Regions from separate parts of the Micromonospora sp. B9E7 genome, predicted to be linked through region 2. Evidence: predicted binding sites of a transcription regulator. Region 2 holds the regulator's gene; the other holds the start of a gene.

Region 1 (6,388 bases), on a different contig from region 2:
ACAGCTGACCCCCACCGAACGACCCGACCGCTGGCCGGCACCCCCACACGGGGTGCCGGCCAGCGGCGTATCCACCCCGAGATCTTGGACAGTTTCCGTTACGCGAGAACGGAACTGTCCAAGATCTCCACGATCAGGTTCGCACCGGTCGGGCGGATGGGCCTGCGCTGGGCCCACCGGGGCCGGCCGCCCGGCTGGCGGAGGCGGACCACCCGACGCTGGACCACGCGGCGCTGGCCGCTCAGCCCTCTGGACGGAGGCGGACCACCCGGCGCTGGACCACGCGGCGCTGGCCGCTCGGCCCCCTTGGACGAAGGCGGACCACCCGGCGCTGGCCCGGGTGGGCTGGGTGACCACCGGTGCGGTGGTCAGCGGACGGTGACGGTGACCGTGTGCCAGCCGGTGGCGCCGTCCGGGGCGACGCCCTGCGTACGCTCGGTCTGGGTCTCGCCGGTCGCGTCCGTTGCCCGAACCTGGAGACGGTGCTCGCCCGGCGTGGCGTCCCAGCGCCACGACCACTGCACCCAGGTGTCCACCGACACCGTCGGAGCCAGTGTCGCCTCCTGCCAGGGCCCGCCGTCGACGCGTACCTCGACGCGGCGGATGCCCCGGTGCTGCGCCCACGCCACCCCTGCCACGGTTATCGGGCCGGCGGTCAGCCGGTTGCGTCGCCGGGGCGCGTCGATCCGGGACTGGGTCTTGATCGGCCCCTGGGCGGACCAGCCGCGCTGCACCCAGTACGCGTCGAAGTCGGCGAACCGGGTCAGCTCCAGCTCGGTCACCCACTTGCACGCCGACACGTAGCCGTAGAGGCCGGGCACCACCATCCGGGCCGGGAAGCCGTGCTCGACCGGCAGCGGCTCGCCGTTCATGCCGACCGCCAGCAGAGCGTCCCGCCCGTCGCGCAGCGCGGCGGTGGGGGTGCCGCAGGTCCAGCCGTCGACCGAGCGGCCGACGACCTGGTCAGCGTCCTCGTCCGGATCCACCTCGTCCAGCAGTTCCCGAAGGGGAACGCCGAGCCAGCGGGCGTTGCCGATCAGGTCCCCGCCCACCTCGTTGGAGACGCACGCCAGCGTGACGTACCGCTCCACCAGCGGCCGGGCCAGCAGATCGGCGTACGTGTAGGTGCGTTCGGTGCCGACCCGCCCGTGGATCCGCAGCCGCCAGCTGTCCGGGTCGACCTGCGGCACCACCAGCGCGGTGTCGATCCGGTAGAAGCCGAGGTTCGAGGTGACGTACGGCGCGAGTTGCGTCAGTGAGAGGTCCGCACCGGCCGGCACGGCCGGTGCGGGGGCGACCGGCGCGGGTAGTCGGATCGCGTCCCGCGCGGCGGAAACTCCGCGTCGTCCGGCCAGCCAGCGCCCACCGAGACCAGCCACCACGGCGGTGCCGAGCAGCACCCCACTGCCGGTGAGGAACCGCCGCCGAGACTCGGGGTCGACCTCCGCGGGACCGGCCGGCTCGGCCGGGACCGCCGGCGCGGGCGCGGCGGGCTTCACCGGCAGCCCTTCAGGTCCCGGCGAATCCGGTTCGGCCCCAGACCCTCGCACCGGGCCGGCGGACGGCACCGGAGCATCGGGCGGCACCGAACCGGCAGGCGGCACGGTCGGGGTGGGTGGGGACCAGGGCCAGGGGTCCAGCTCGAACGGTCCACCGATGAACAGCCAGAGCACCAGGGCGCCCAGGCCGGCGCCGACCAGTGACGGCAGCGCGTCGAAGGCGTCCGCACCGGGGCGGGTCAGCGCGGCGGCCACGCCGATGACGCCGAACGCGGTGATGCCGGCCAGGCCGAACGCCAAACGACGAACCGCCAGCACACCGAAGAGCGCGGCGAACCCTCCCAGCAACAGGCCCGTGCCGACCAGCAGCGCGATCTTGTCGGCGGTGCCGAAGACGTCGATGGCGAACTGCTTCAGCGACTCGGGGACGGCGTCCACGACCACCCCGCCGACCGCGACCAGGGGCGCCGACCGGGGGCCGGTCAGCACTGCCACCGGTTCGGCGATCCCGATCGCGACGGCGGCGGCGGTCACTCCGGCCAGCGCGGCGTAGCGCCGCGACGTGGTGCTCATCGGCCCAGTGTGCGCGATCATCTCGCCGGGTCGCCAACAACGTCAGCGTTCGGTAATGACCGGCGGGGAGGCAGGGGCTCACAAGACGAACCGGGGCACACCGTCGTACGACGATGTGCCCCGGAAACGGGTGTCGCTACCGGGTCAGAAGCCCGGGCCGTGCTGGTGGCCGTGACCGTGGCCGTGCCCACCGGCGGCGGCCGGCTCGGCCTGCTCCGGCTTCTCCACCACGAGGCTCTCCGTGGTGAGCAGCAGACCGGCGATCGAGGCGGCGTTGGTGACCGCGTTACGGGTCACCTTCACCGGGTCGATGATGCCGGCCTTGACCAGGTCGACGTACTCGCCCTTGGCGGCGTCGAGGCCGTTGCCCCACTTGAGGTCGGCGACCTTCTGCGTCACGACGTAACCGTCGTGACCGGCGTTCTGGGCGATCCAGCGCAGCGGCTCGACGAGCGCCTTGCGCACGACCGAGACGCCGACCTTCTCGTCACCGGTGAAGCCCAGGTCGTCGTCGAGCACCGAGAGGATCTGCACCAGGGCGGCGCCGCCGCCGGGCACGGTGCCCTCCTCGACCGCAGCCTTGGTCGCCGCGATGGCGTCCTCGATGCGGTGCTTGCGCTCCTTCATCTCGACCTCGGTGGCCGCGCCGGCCTTGATGACGGCGATGCCACCGGAGAGCTTCGCCAGCCGCTCGGCCAGCTTCTCCCGGTCCCAGTCGGAGTCGGAGGCCTCGATCTCCTTGCGGATCTGGGACACCCGGTCGGCGACGTCGGCCTTCTGGCCGCCGCCGTCGACGATCGTGGTGTTCTCCTTGTCGACCACGACGCGCCGAGCGGTGCCGAGCACCTCCAGGCCGACCTGGTCGAGCTTGTAGCCCAGCTCCGGGGCGACCAGTTCGGCACCCGTGGAGATCGCGATGTCCTGGAGCATCGCCTTGCGCCGGTCACCGAAGCCCGGGGCCTTGACCGCGCAGACCTTGAGGGTCTTGCGCAGCGAGTTGACCACCAGGGTGGAGAGCGCCTGGCCGTCCACGTCCTCGGCGATGATCAGCAGGGGCTTGCTGTTCTGCAGGACCTTCTCCAGCAGCGGCAGCAGCTCCTCGATCGCCGAGATCTTCTGGGTGGTGACCAGGATGTACGCGTCCTCGAGGACGGACTCCTGGCTCTCCAGGTCGGTGACGAAGTTCGGCGAGATGAAGCCCTTGTCGAACTGGAGACCCTCGGTCACGTCCAGCTCGGTGGTCAGCATCGAGCCTTCCTCGACGGTGATGACACCGTCGCGGCCGACCCGCTCCATCGCCTCGGCGATCAGGTCGCCGATCGTGGCGTCCTGCGCGGAGATCGTCGCCACGTTCGCGATCGACTCCTTGCTGGTGACCTCGGCGGCACGGCCGAGCAGCGCCTCGGAGACCTTGACGGCCGCCGCGTCGATGCCCCGCTTGAGGCCGGCCGGGTTGGTCCCGGCGGTCACGTTGCGCAGACCCTCGCGAACCATCGCCTGGGCCAGCACGGTCGCGGTGGTGGTCCCGTCGCCGGCGACGTCGTTGGTCTTGGTCGCCACCTCCTTGACCAGCTGCGCGCCAAGGTTCTCGTACGGGTTGGTGAGCTCGATCTCCTTGGCGATGGTCACACCATCGTTGGTGATCGTCGGCGCACCGAATTTCTTGTCCAGGACGACGTTGCGCCCGCGCGGGCCGAGGGTGACCTTGACCGCGTCCGCGAGGGCGTTGACACCGTGCTCCAGCAGGTGCCGGGCGTCGTCCGAGAAGCTCAGGATCTTCGCCATTAATGTCCCTTCGAAGCGCCATTGCCCCGGCCCGGCGAGCCGGACCGGGGCAATGGAACTGATCGGTTGCTTACTTCTCGATGACCGCGAGGACGTCGCGGGCGGAGAGCACCAGGTACTCCTCGCCGGCGTACTTGACCTCGGTGCCGCCGTACTTCGAGTAGAGGACGGTGTCGCCGACCTGCACGTCAACCGGAACCCGGTTGCCGTTGTCGTCGACGCGCCCCGGGCCCACAGCGAGGACGGTGCCCTCCTGCGGCTTCTCCTTGGCGGTGTCGGGGATCACGATGCCCGACGCCGTGGTGGTCTCAGCCTCGTTCGCCTGGACCACGATGCGGTCCTCGAGCGGCTTGATCGCAACCTTGGTCGCGGTAGTCACGGGCATACCCTCCTGGGGTACTGGTTTCGTTGCTGGCCGGCGGGGCCGACCAGCGTCAATCTGCCTCATGCCACCGGGCGGGGCCGTCGTCGCGGGTGCCGGTCCGCCTGGCGTGCGCACCCAGGTCGTGAGACCCGGAAGCTGGCACCCTCAGGGTGAGAGTGCTAATCGCAGGTTATTCCGTGGCTAGCACTCCGTCAAGGAGAGTGCCAGCGCGTCGCGCCCCGCCAGCCAGGATTTCCGGGTCAGCCGGGACAATGACCGGGTGGATCTCGATCAGCTGGCGGCGCTGCGTACCCCCGAGGGGTCGGCCGCGCTCACGGCGGCGGCCGGGCTGGCCGGCGGTGATCCACTGGCCGCGGCCTCGGCCTTGCGCGCCGCCGGGGTGCCGCCGACGCTGGCCGCGGCGGCGCTCACCCAGGCCGAGCTGCGTCACCGGGCGGTCGGCAAGTTCGGCCCGGCCGCCGCCGGGATGTTCCTCACCCGCCCCGGCCTGGAACAGGCCACCCGCCGGGTGGTCGCCGACCGGCGGGCCGCCCGGCTGTACGCGGCCGGCGTGCGCACCCTGGCCGACCTCGGGTGCGGCCTCGGGGCCGACGCGCTGGCCGCCGCCCGCGCCGGCATCCGGGTGTACGGGGTGGAGGCCGATCCGGTGACCGCGGCGATGGCCGCCGCCAACGCGGCGGCGGCCGGGCTGGCCGAGCTGTTCACGGTCGAGTGCGGGGATGCCACCGCGTTCGACGTCTCCCGGGTCGACGGGGTCTTCTGCGACCCGGCCCGCCGCACGACCGGCACCGGGCGGCGGATCTTCGACCCGCGCGCCTACTCGCCGCCGTGGGACTTCGTCACGGGGCTGGCCGAGCGGGTGCCGCGCACCGTGGTGAAGGTGGCACCGGGCCTGGACCACGCGCTCATTCCGGCCGGCGCGGAGGCGGAGTGGGTCGGCGTGGACGGCGACCTGGTCGAGGCCGCGCTCTGGTGCGGTGAGCTGGCCGAGGTGCCCCGCCGCGCCACGCTCTACCGGCGGCAGGGCGTCGAGACCGGCCGTCACCAGCTCACCGGCTCGGGCGCCGACGAGGCGCCGGTCGGGCCCGCGCGTCGCTACCTGTACGACCCGGACCCGGCGGTGGTACGCGCACACCTCGTCGCCGAACTCGCCGCCGAACTGGACGCCACCCTCGGCGACCCGAGCATCGCCTACCTCTACGCCGACCACCCCACCCGCACCCCGTACGCGCGCTGCCTGGAGATCACCGACGTGCTGCCGTTCTCGCTCAAGCGTCTGCGGGCGCTGCTGCGCGATCGTGGGGTGGGCCGGGTGGAGATCCTCAAGCGGGGTTCCGCACTCACTCCGGAGCAGCTTCGGCGGGACCTGCGGCTGGCCGGCGCCGGGGCGGCGAGCCTGGTGCTCACCCGGGTCGCCGGCGCACCGACCGTGCTGGTCGGGCAGCCGGTCGACTAGCTTCGTCGGTGTGGCGGGACAGGGCACGCCGGCGACGGCACTGTTGGTCAAGCGCGGGATCGAGCACCGCACCCATCCGTACCGGGTGGCACCGGACGCTCCGAACTACGGCGCGTTGGTGGCGGTGGCGCTCGGCGTGCCACCGGAGCGCGTGTTCAAGTCGCTGGTGACCGAGGTCGACGGCGCGCTCACCGTCGCGGTCGTTCCGGTCACCGGCGAGTTGGATCTCAAGGCGCTCGCGGCGGCGGTCGGGGGCAAGCGGGCGGCGCTCGCCGAGCGGGCGGTCGCCGAGCGGGCCACCGGTTACGTACGCGGTGGGATCAGCCCGCTCGGGCAGCGTCGACGGTTGCCCACCGTGCTGGACGAATCCGCGCTGGATCTCCCGACGATCTACGTCTCGGCTGGTCGGCGTGGCCTGCAGCTCGAACTGGCCGCGGCGGATCTGGTGGCGCTGACCGACGCCCGCACCGCGTCGTTGCAGACCCGCTGACGACATTCATGACGGCCGACCCCTTGGTGGGTAGCCGGGGAGTAACAGTCGCGTTGCTGAATTGTTATCGCTCCCAACAAACTTGGCACCTGCGCGGTCTTGTGGAGCCGGTGTGACGCGAAATACGTTGCCGGACACAACAAAACAACACCTCCCCCACCTCCGAAAGGACCCTGCACATGCGTAAGGGGATCCTCACC
Region 2 (6,388 bases):
CCGTGCGGTAGCGGTCAGCCCCGGCCCGATCGTCAGCCCGGCCAGCGAGCGCGACCTGGGCGACAACCAGGCGGCCCGGGACGCCATCACCGGCAAGACGCTCCTCAAGCGGTTCGCCCAACCCGAGGAGGTCGCCGAACTGGTGGTGTTCCTGGCCTCCGACCGGGCGTCGTACATCACCGGGGCGAACTACCCGGTCGACGGCGGCGCTACCGCGTGGTGACCCGGCCGACACCGGGGCGCCGCCGTGCACGGAGGCGGCGCCCCGACGGCCACCAACGACGAGCCGGGGCTCCCGGTCCTACCCGGCGCGCTCCGCGGAACCACCGTCCAGAGCGGCCACCCATCGAGCCAATCGCTTCTCCCGGAACGCGGTGACTCCCTCGCGCCCCTCGTTGGAGAGGAAGTAGCTGGTCGACAGGGCGGACAGCCGCGCCAGGTCACCACGCAGCTCGGCGGTGCCCGGCCGGCGCAGCAGCTCCTTCGCACCGGCCAACGCGCCGGGAGCGCCCCGCACCAGCGAGTCGCAGTAGCTCCGCACCGCGGGGTCCAGCTTGGCGGCGGGCACGGAGGCCGTGACCAGGCCGATCTGGGCGGCTCGCCGCCCGTCGAAGGTGTCCCCGGTCAGGTAGAGCTCGGCGGCGGCGCGCGGATGCAGCCGGGGCAGCACGGTCGCCGAGATCACCGCCGGGATCACCCCGATCCGCACCTCGGTGAACGCGAACGTCGCCTCGTCGGCGCAGACCGCCAGATCGGCGGCGGCGATCAGGCCCAGCCCACCCGCCCGCGCCGGCCCGCCCACCCGGGCCAGCACCGGCTTCGGGCACTCCCAGAGCGCCGCGAGCACGTCACCCAGCATCCCGGCGGGCACCGTCCCGCTCGCGTACGCGGCGGCCGTCTCCTTCAGGTCCGCACCCGAGCAGAAGACCGGGCCGGTGTGGTCCAGCACGATCGCCCGGACCGACTCGTCGGCGACCGCGCCGGCCAGCCCCGACAGCAGTTGGGTCATCAGGCCCGTGGAGAGCGCGTTGCGGTTGTGCGGGCTGTCCAGGGTGAGGGTGGTCACCCCACGGGCCGTGGCGACCCGCACGAGGACGTCGGGAGAGGTCATGCCGGGCACACTAGTGGCCATGCCCGGCGTCCTTCCAGATGGTGAGACCGTCCCTGTCGACGGATCGCTGCCCGCCACCGCCACCACGGCGGTCGGCGCGCGCGGCTTCGGCGTGTACGTCCACGTGCCGTTCTGCGCCAGTCGCTGCGGCTACTGCGACTTCAACACCTACACGGCGGCCGAGCTGGGCGGCGGCGCCAGCCGTGAGGGGTACGCCGACACCGTCCTGGCCGAGCTGGCGCTCGCCGCCCGGGTGCTGGGCGACAGCCCACCGCCCCGGGTCGACACCGTCTTCGTCGGCGGCGGTACGCCCACCCTGCTCCCCGCCGACGACCTGGCCCGCATCCTCGACGGCATCGACCGCACCTGGGGGTTGGCCGCCGACGCCGAGGTGACCACCGAGGCCAACCCGGAATCGGTCACCCCGGAATCGTTGAAGCTGCTGCGGGCCGCCGGCTACACCCGGATCTCGCTGGGCATGCAGTCCGCGTCGCCGGGGGTGCTGGCGATCCTGGACCGCAAACACAGCGCCGGCCGGGCCACCGCCGCCGCGCTGGAAGCCCGCGACGCCGGGTTCGAGCACGTCAACCTGGACCTGATCTACGGGACGCCGGGGGAGCGGGCCGAGGACTTCGCCGCCTCGTTGGAGCAGGTGGTCGCCGCCGGAGTGGACCACGTCAGCGCGTACGCCCTGATCGTCGAGGACGGCACCCGGCTCGCCGCCCGGATGCGACGCGGCGAACTGGCGTACCCCAGTGACGACGTCGCCGCGGACCGCTACCTGGCCGCGGAGGCCGCCCTCGACGCGGCCGGGCTCTCCTGGTACGAGGTCTCCAACTGGGCCAGCACCGACGAGGCCCGGTGCCGGCACAACCTGCTCTACTGGACCGGCGCGGACTGGTGGGGGCTGGGGCCGGGGGCGCACAGCCACGTCGGTGGGGTGCGCTGGTGGAACGTCAAACACCCCTCGACGTACGCCCAGCGGTTGGCCGCCGGAGCGTCCCCCGGCCTGGCCCGGGAGGTGCTCACCGCCGACGAGGCGCACATGGAGGACGTGATGCTCCGGCTGCGGCTCGCCAGCGGCCTCCCGTTGGCGGTGCTCGACGCCAGCGGCCGGGCCGGCGCCGAGCGGGCGCTGGCCAACGGCCTGCTGGCAGCCGAGGAGTACGCGGCCGGCCGAGCGGTGCTCACCCTGCGCGGGCGGCTGCTCGCCGACGCGGTCGTGCGCGACCTGCTGCCCTGAGCGGGCGGGCCGGCCGGGGGAGCGGCCGGCCCGAGGTCACTTGATGAAGCTCGCCGAGAGCGGGTAGCGGTAGAACTGCCCCTCGTTGGCCTTGATCCCGGCCAGGATGCCGAACACGGCGCCGAGGACGACGGCCGCGATGACCCCGATGAAGCCGATCAGGATGCAGGACAACACCCAGCCGACCAGGCCGACGATCGACCAGATGAGCTGGAAGTTGAGCGCCGCCACGGCGTGCGCCCGCACGGTCGGGGACTGGTTGCCGCGGACCAGCATCGCCACCAGCGGGGCGATCCAGCCGAGCACACCGCCGCTGATGATCATGCCGGCGGCACCGCCGAAGTGCGCGACCAGCGCCCAGGTCTTGTCCTCGCTGTTGGCGTAGCCGCCGCCGGGGCCGCCGTAGGCCCCACCGGTCGGGTAGCCGCCGGGCGGGGGATAGCCCCCGGGCGGGGGGTAGCCTCCCGCCGGAGGGTAGCCGCCTGACGGCGGTTGGTCACCGGTGGGCGGCGGATAGCCACCGGCCGGGGGATAGCCGCCCGGGCCGGGTGCCCCGGACAGTGGTGCGGTGGGTGGCTCGGCCGACGGGTACGAACCCGGGGAGGTCGGCTCCGGCGGGTAGTTGCCGGGGTCACCCGCGCCGGGAGGGCGAGGAGGTTCAGTCATGGATGTCACGGTAGGGGCACCTGGCAACGCCGCACCAGAGCAACACCGCCCGGCGATGTGGGCCGATTGGTCCGGCGGGGTGGCGCGGGCCGCACCGACGGGCCGTCGTTGATCATCGCGCCGGCGGGCACGCCGACGTAGACTGGCACTCGCTACAGTCGAGTGCCAGGACGGCCCGGCCGGCCCAGGGAGCCGGCGGCCGACGAGCGATCAGGAGGTGCGGGGATGGGTCTCGACGACCGGAAACTCGCCGTGCTCCGCGCGATCGTTGAGGACTACGTCTCCACCCAGGAGCCGGTCGGCAGCAAGGCGCTGGTCGAGCGGCACCAGCTCGGGGTCTCCCCGGCCACCGTCCGCAACGACATGGCCGTGCTGGAGGAGGAGGGCTACATCCGGCAGCCGCACACCAGTGCCGGCCGGGTGCCCACCGACCGTGGCTACCGACTGTTCGTCGACCGGTTGTCCCGGGTCAAGCCGCTCAGCCCGGCCGAGCGTCGGGCCATCGAGCGCTTCCTGGTCGGCGCGGTCGACCTCGACGACGTGGTGCACCGCACAGTGCGGTTGCTCGCCCAGCTGACCCGCCAGGTGGCGGTCGTGCAGTACCCGAGCCTGGCCCGCTCCTCGGTGCGGCACCTGGAACTGGTGCCGATCTCCACCACCCGGCTGATGCTCGTCATGATCGCCGACACCGGGCGGGTGGAGCAGCGGTTGGTGGAGTTGCCCGGGCCGGTGTCCGCCGACGACGTCACCGACCTACGCCGACTGATCAACGAGAAGCTCGCCAACGCCCGGCTGTCCGAGACGCCGCCGCTGGTGCAGGCGCTGGTCGAGGAAGCGCCGACCCTGCTGCGCCCGACCATGACCACGCTCGCCACCGTCCTGCTGGAGACGCTCGTCGAGCGGCACGAGGAGCGGATCGCGCTCGCCGGCACCGCGAACCTCACCCGGGGTGGCCTGCTCGACTTCCAGGGTTCCCTGCGGCCGATCCTCGAGGCACTGGAGGAGGAGGTCGTGCTCCTCAAGCTCATCGGCGAGACCGAGCCGAGCACGACCCGGGTGCTGATCGGCGACGAGAACGAGTTCGACAACCTGCGGGCCGCCTCGGTGGTCAGCACCGGCTACGGTCCGGGCGCGACGATCGTCGGTGGTCTGGGGGTGCTGGGGCCCACCCGGATGGACTACCCCGGCAACATCGCCACGGTGCGCGCCGTGGCACGCTACGTGGGCGAGTTGCTGGCCCAGAACTGACCAGTCAGGGCCGACGGCCGGCGGCAGCCGGATCGGCGCAACGCGAGACGAACATGAGGACACGGAACGCAGTGGCCAGGGACTACTACGGCATTCTCGGTGTGAGCCGGGAAGCCTCCGATGACGAGATCAAGCGCGCCTACCGCAAGCTGGCGCGCCAGTTCCACCCGGACGTCAATCCGGACCCGGAGGCTCAGGAGAAGTTCAAGGACATCAACGCCGCGTACGAGGTCCTCTCGGACGACCGGAAGCGGCAGATCGTCGACCTGGGTGGCGACCCGCTCGCCCCGGGCGGCGGCGGTGCCGGAGGCCCCGGGGGCCCGGGCGGCGCCGGCCCGTTCGTCGGTTTCCAGGACATCATGGACGCCTTCTTCGGCGGTGCCGGTGGCAACGCCCGTGGCCCGCGTCCGCGTACCCGACCGGGCGCCGACGCGATCCTGCGGCTCGAACTCGACCTGCACGAGACGGCGTTCGGCGTCGAGGCGCCGATCACGGTCGACACCGCCGTGCTCTGCACCACCTGCTCCGGCGCCGGCACGGCCGCCGGCACCCACCTGGCGACCTGCGAGGCGTGTGCCGGTCGGGGCGAGGTGCAGTCGGTGCAGCGCACCTTCCTCGGCCAGGTGGTCTCCGCCCGGCCGTGCACCGTGTGCCAGGGCTACGGCACCACCATCCCGCACCCGTGCCCCACCTGCGCCGGCGACGGCCGGGTCCGTACCCGCCGCTCGCTGACCGTCAAGATCCCGGCCGGCGTCGAGGACGGCATGCGGATCCGGCTGGCCCAGCAGGGCGAGGTCGGCCCGGGTGGCGGCACCGCCGGTGACCTCTACGTGGAGATCCACGAGCGGCCGCACGACGTCTACTCCCGCAAGGGCGACGACCTGCACTGCCGGGTCACCGTGCCGATGACCGCGGCGGCGCTGGGCACCCGGCTGACCATCAAGACCCTGGACAGCGAGGAGACGGTCGACGTCAAGGCCGGCACCCAGCCGGCCAGCACGCTGCGACTGCGGGCCCGGGGCGTGCCGCACCTGCGCGGCACCGGCCGAGGCGACCTCTACGTGCACCTGGACGTGCGGACGCCGACCAAGCTCGACCCGGACCAGGAGAAGATGCTGCGCGACTTCGCCAAGACCCGTGGTGAGGAGGTCGCCGAGTTGTCCAAGCAGGGCGGCTTCTTCTCCCGGATGCGCGACGCGTTCAACGGGCACGCCTGAGGTGTCCGCACCGCTGTTCCTGGTCGAGGCGCTGCCCACCGGCGACGCGCTGACCCTGGACGGCCCGGAGGGGCACCACGCGGCCACCGTGCAGCGGCTGCGCGTCGGCGAGGAGTTGCTGCTCGCCGACGGTCGGGGCGGCACGGCCGCCGCAGTGGTCACCGCCGTCGGCCGGGGCAGCCTGGAGGTCACCGTCACCTCCCGGGGGTACGCGGACGCGCCGGTCCCCCGGATCGTCACCGTGCAGGGCATCGCGAAGGGCGATCGGGGCGAGTTGGCCGTGCAGGCGATGACCGAGGTCGGCGTCGACGAGATCGTGCCGTGGGCGGCGTCGCGTTCGGTGACCCAGTGGCGCGGCGACCGGGGCGTACGGGCCCGGGAGAAGTGGGTGGCCACCGCCCGGGAGGCGGCCAAGCAGGCCCGCCGGCCGTGGCTGCCGGTGGTGGCCGGCGCGCCGGACGAGTCCACCGCCACGGTGGCCCGTCGGATCGCCGGCGCCGCCGCCGGGTTCGTGCTGCACGAGGAGGCCGAGGATCGGCTCACCACAGCCGAACTGCCCTCCACCGGCGAGATCGTCCTGGTGGTCGGCCCGGAGGGCGGCATCGCCCCCGCCGAGTTGACCGCGTTCCGCGAGGCCGGCGGCCGGCCGGTGCGGCTCGGGCCGTCGGTCCTGCGTACCTCGACCGCCGGAGTGGCGGCGCTCAGCGTGCTCGCCACCCGCCTCGACCGCTGGTGACCCCCTCCCGCGTCCACCGCTCGCTGGTTAGCGACCCCCAGCGAAATCTTGGAAGGAAAGGCCCCTCCGGGGGCGCTTTCCTTCCAGGATCTTGTCGGCGCCGACGTCAGCTGCGCAGGTAGGAGGCGCCGTTGAGGTCGACGATCGTGCCGGAGGCCCACTCGGCC

Evidence for each region. Region 2 encodes HrcA, which represses chaperone genes, less so after heat shock. Its sites were predicted from a motif close to GGTTNGCACNCTCNNNNNGAGNGTGCNAACC; they were not measured.
Region 1: groES (co-chaperone GroES) is a predicted target of HrcA. The motif match lies at 4,376-4,406, and genes of this name have one in related genera.

The regions. Positions count from the first base shown of each region.
Region 1 is NZ_JBDPLX010000018.1:51,301-57,688, reverse strand. It holds gene ABGB10_RS24840 (hypothetical protein) at 1-8, shown strand, start outside; gene ABGB10_RS24835 (molybdopterin-dependent oxidoreductase) at 369-2,072, opposite strand; gene groL (chaperonin GroEL) at 2,217-3,857, opposite strand; gene groES (co-chaperone GroES) at 3,928-4,242, opposite strand; gene ABGB10_RS24820 (methyltransferase domain-containing protein) at 4,502-5,698, shown strand; gene ybaK (Cys-tRNA(Pro) deacylase) at 5,709-6,188, shown strand; gene ABGB10_RS24810 (substrate-binding domain-containing protein) at 6,368-6,388, shown strand, end outside.
Region 2 is NZ_JBDPLX010000002.1:473,876-480,263, reverse strand. It holds gene ABGB10_RS04925 (SDR family NAD(P)-dependent oxidoreductase) at 1-223, shown strand, start outside; gene ABGB10_RS04920 (enoyl-CoA hydratase-related protein) at 302-1,111, opposite strand; gene hemW (radical SAM family heme chaperone HemW) at 1,131-2,354, shown strand; gene ABGB10_RS04910 (DUF4870 domain-containing protein) at 2,391-3,020, opposite strand; gene hrcA (heat-inducible transcriptional repressor HrcA) at 3,246-4,268, shown strand; gene dnaJ (molecular chaperone DnaJ) at 4,340-5,485, shown strand; gene ABGB10_RS04895 (16S rRNA (uracil(1498)-N(3))-methyltransferase) at 5,487-6,221, shown strand; gene ABGB10_RS04890 (SDR family oxidoreductase) at 6,328-6,388, opposite strand, start outside.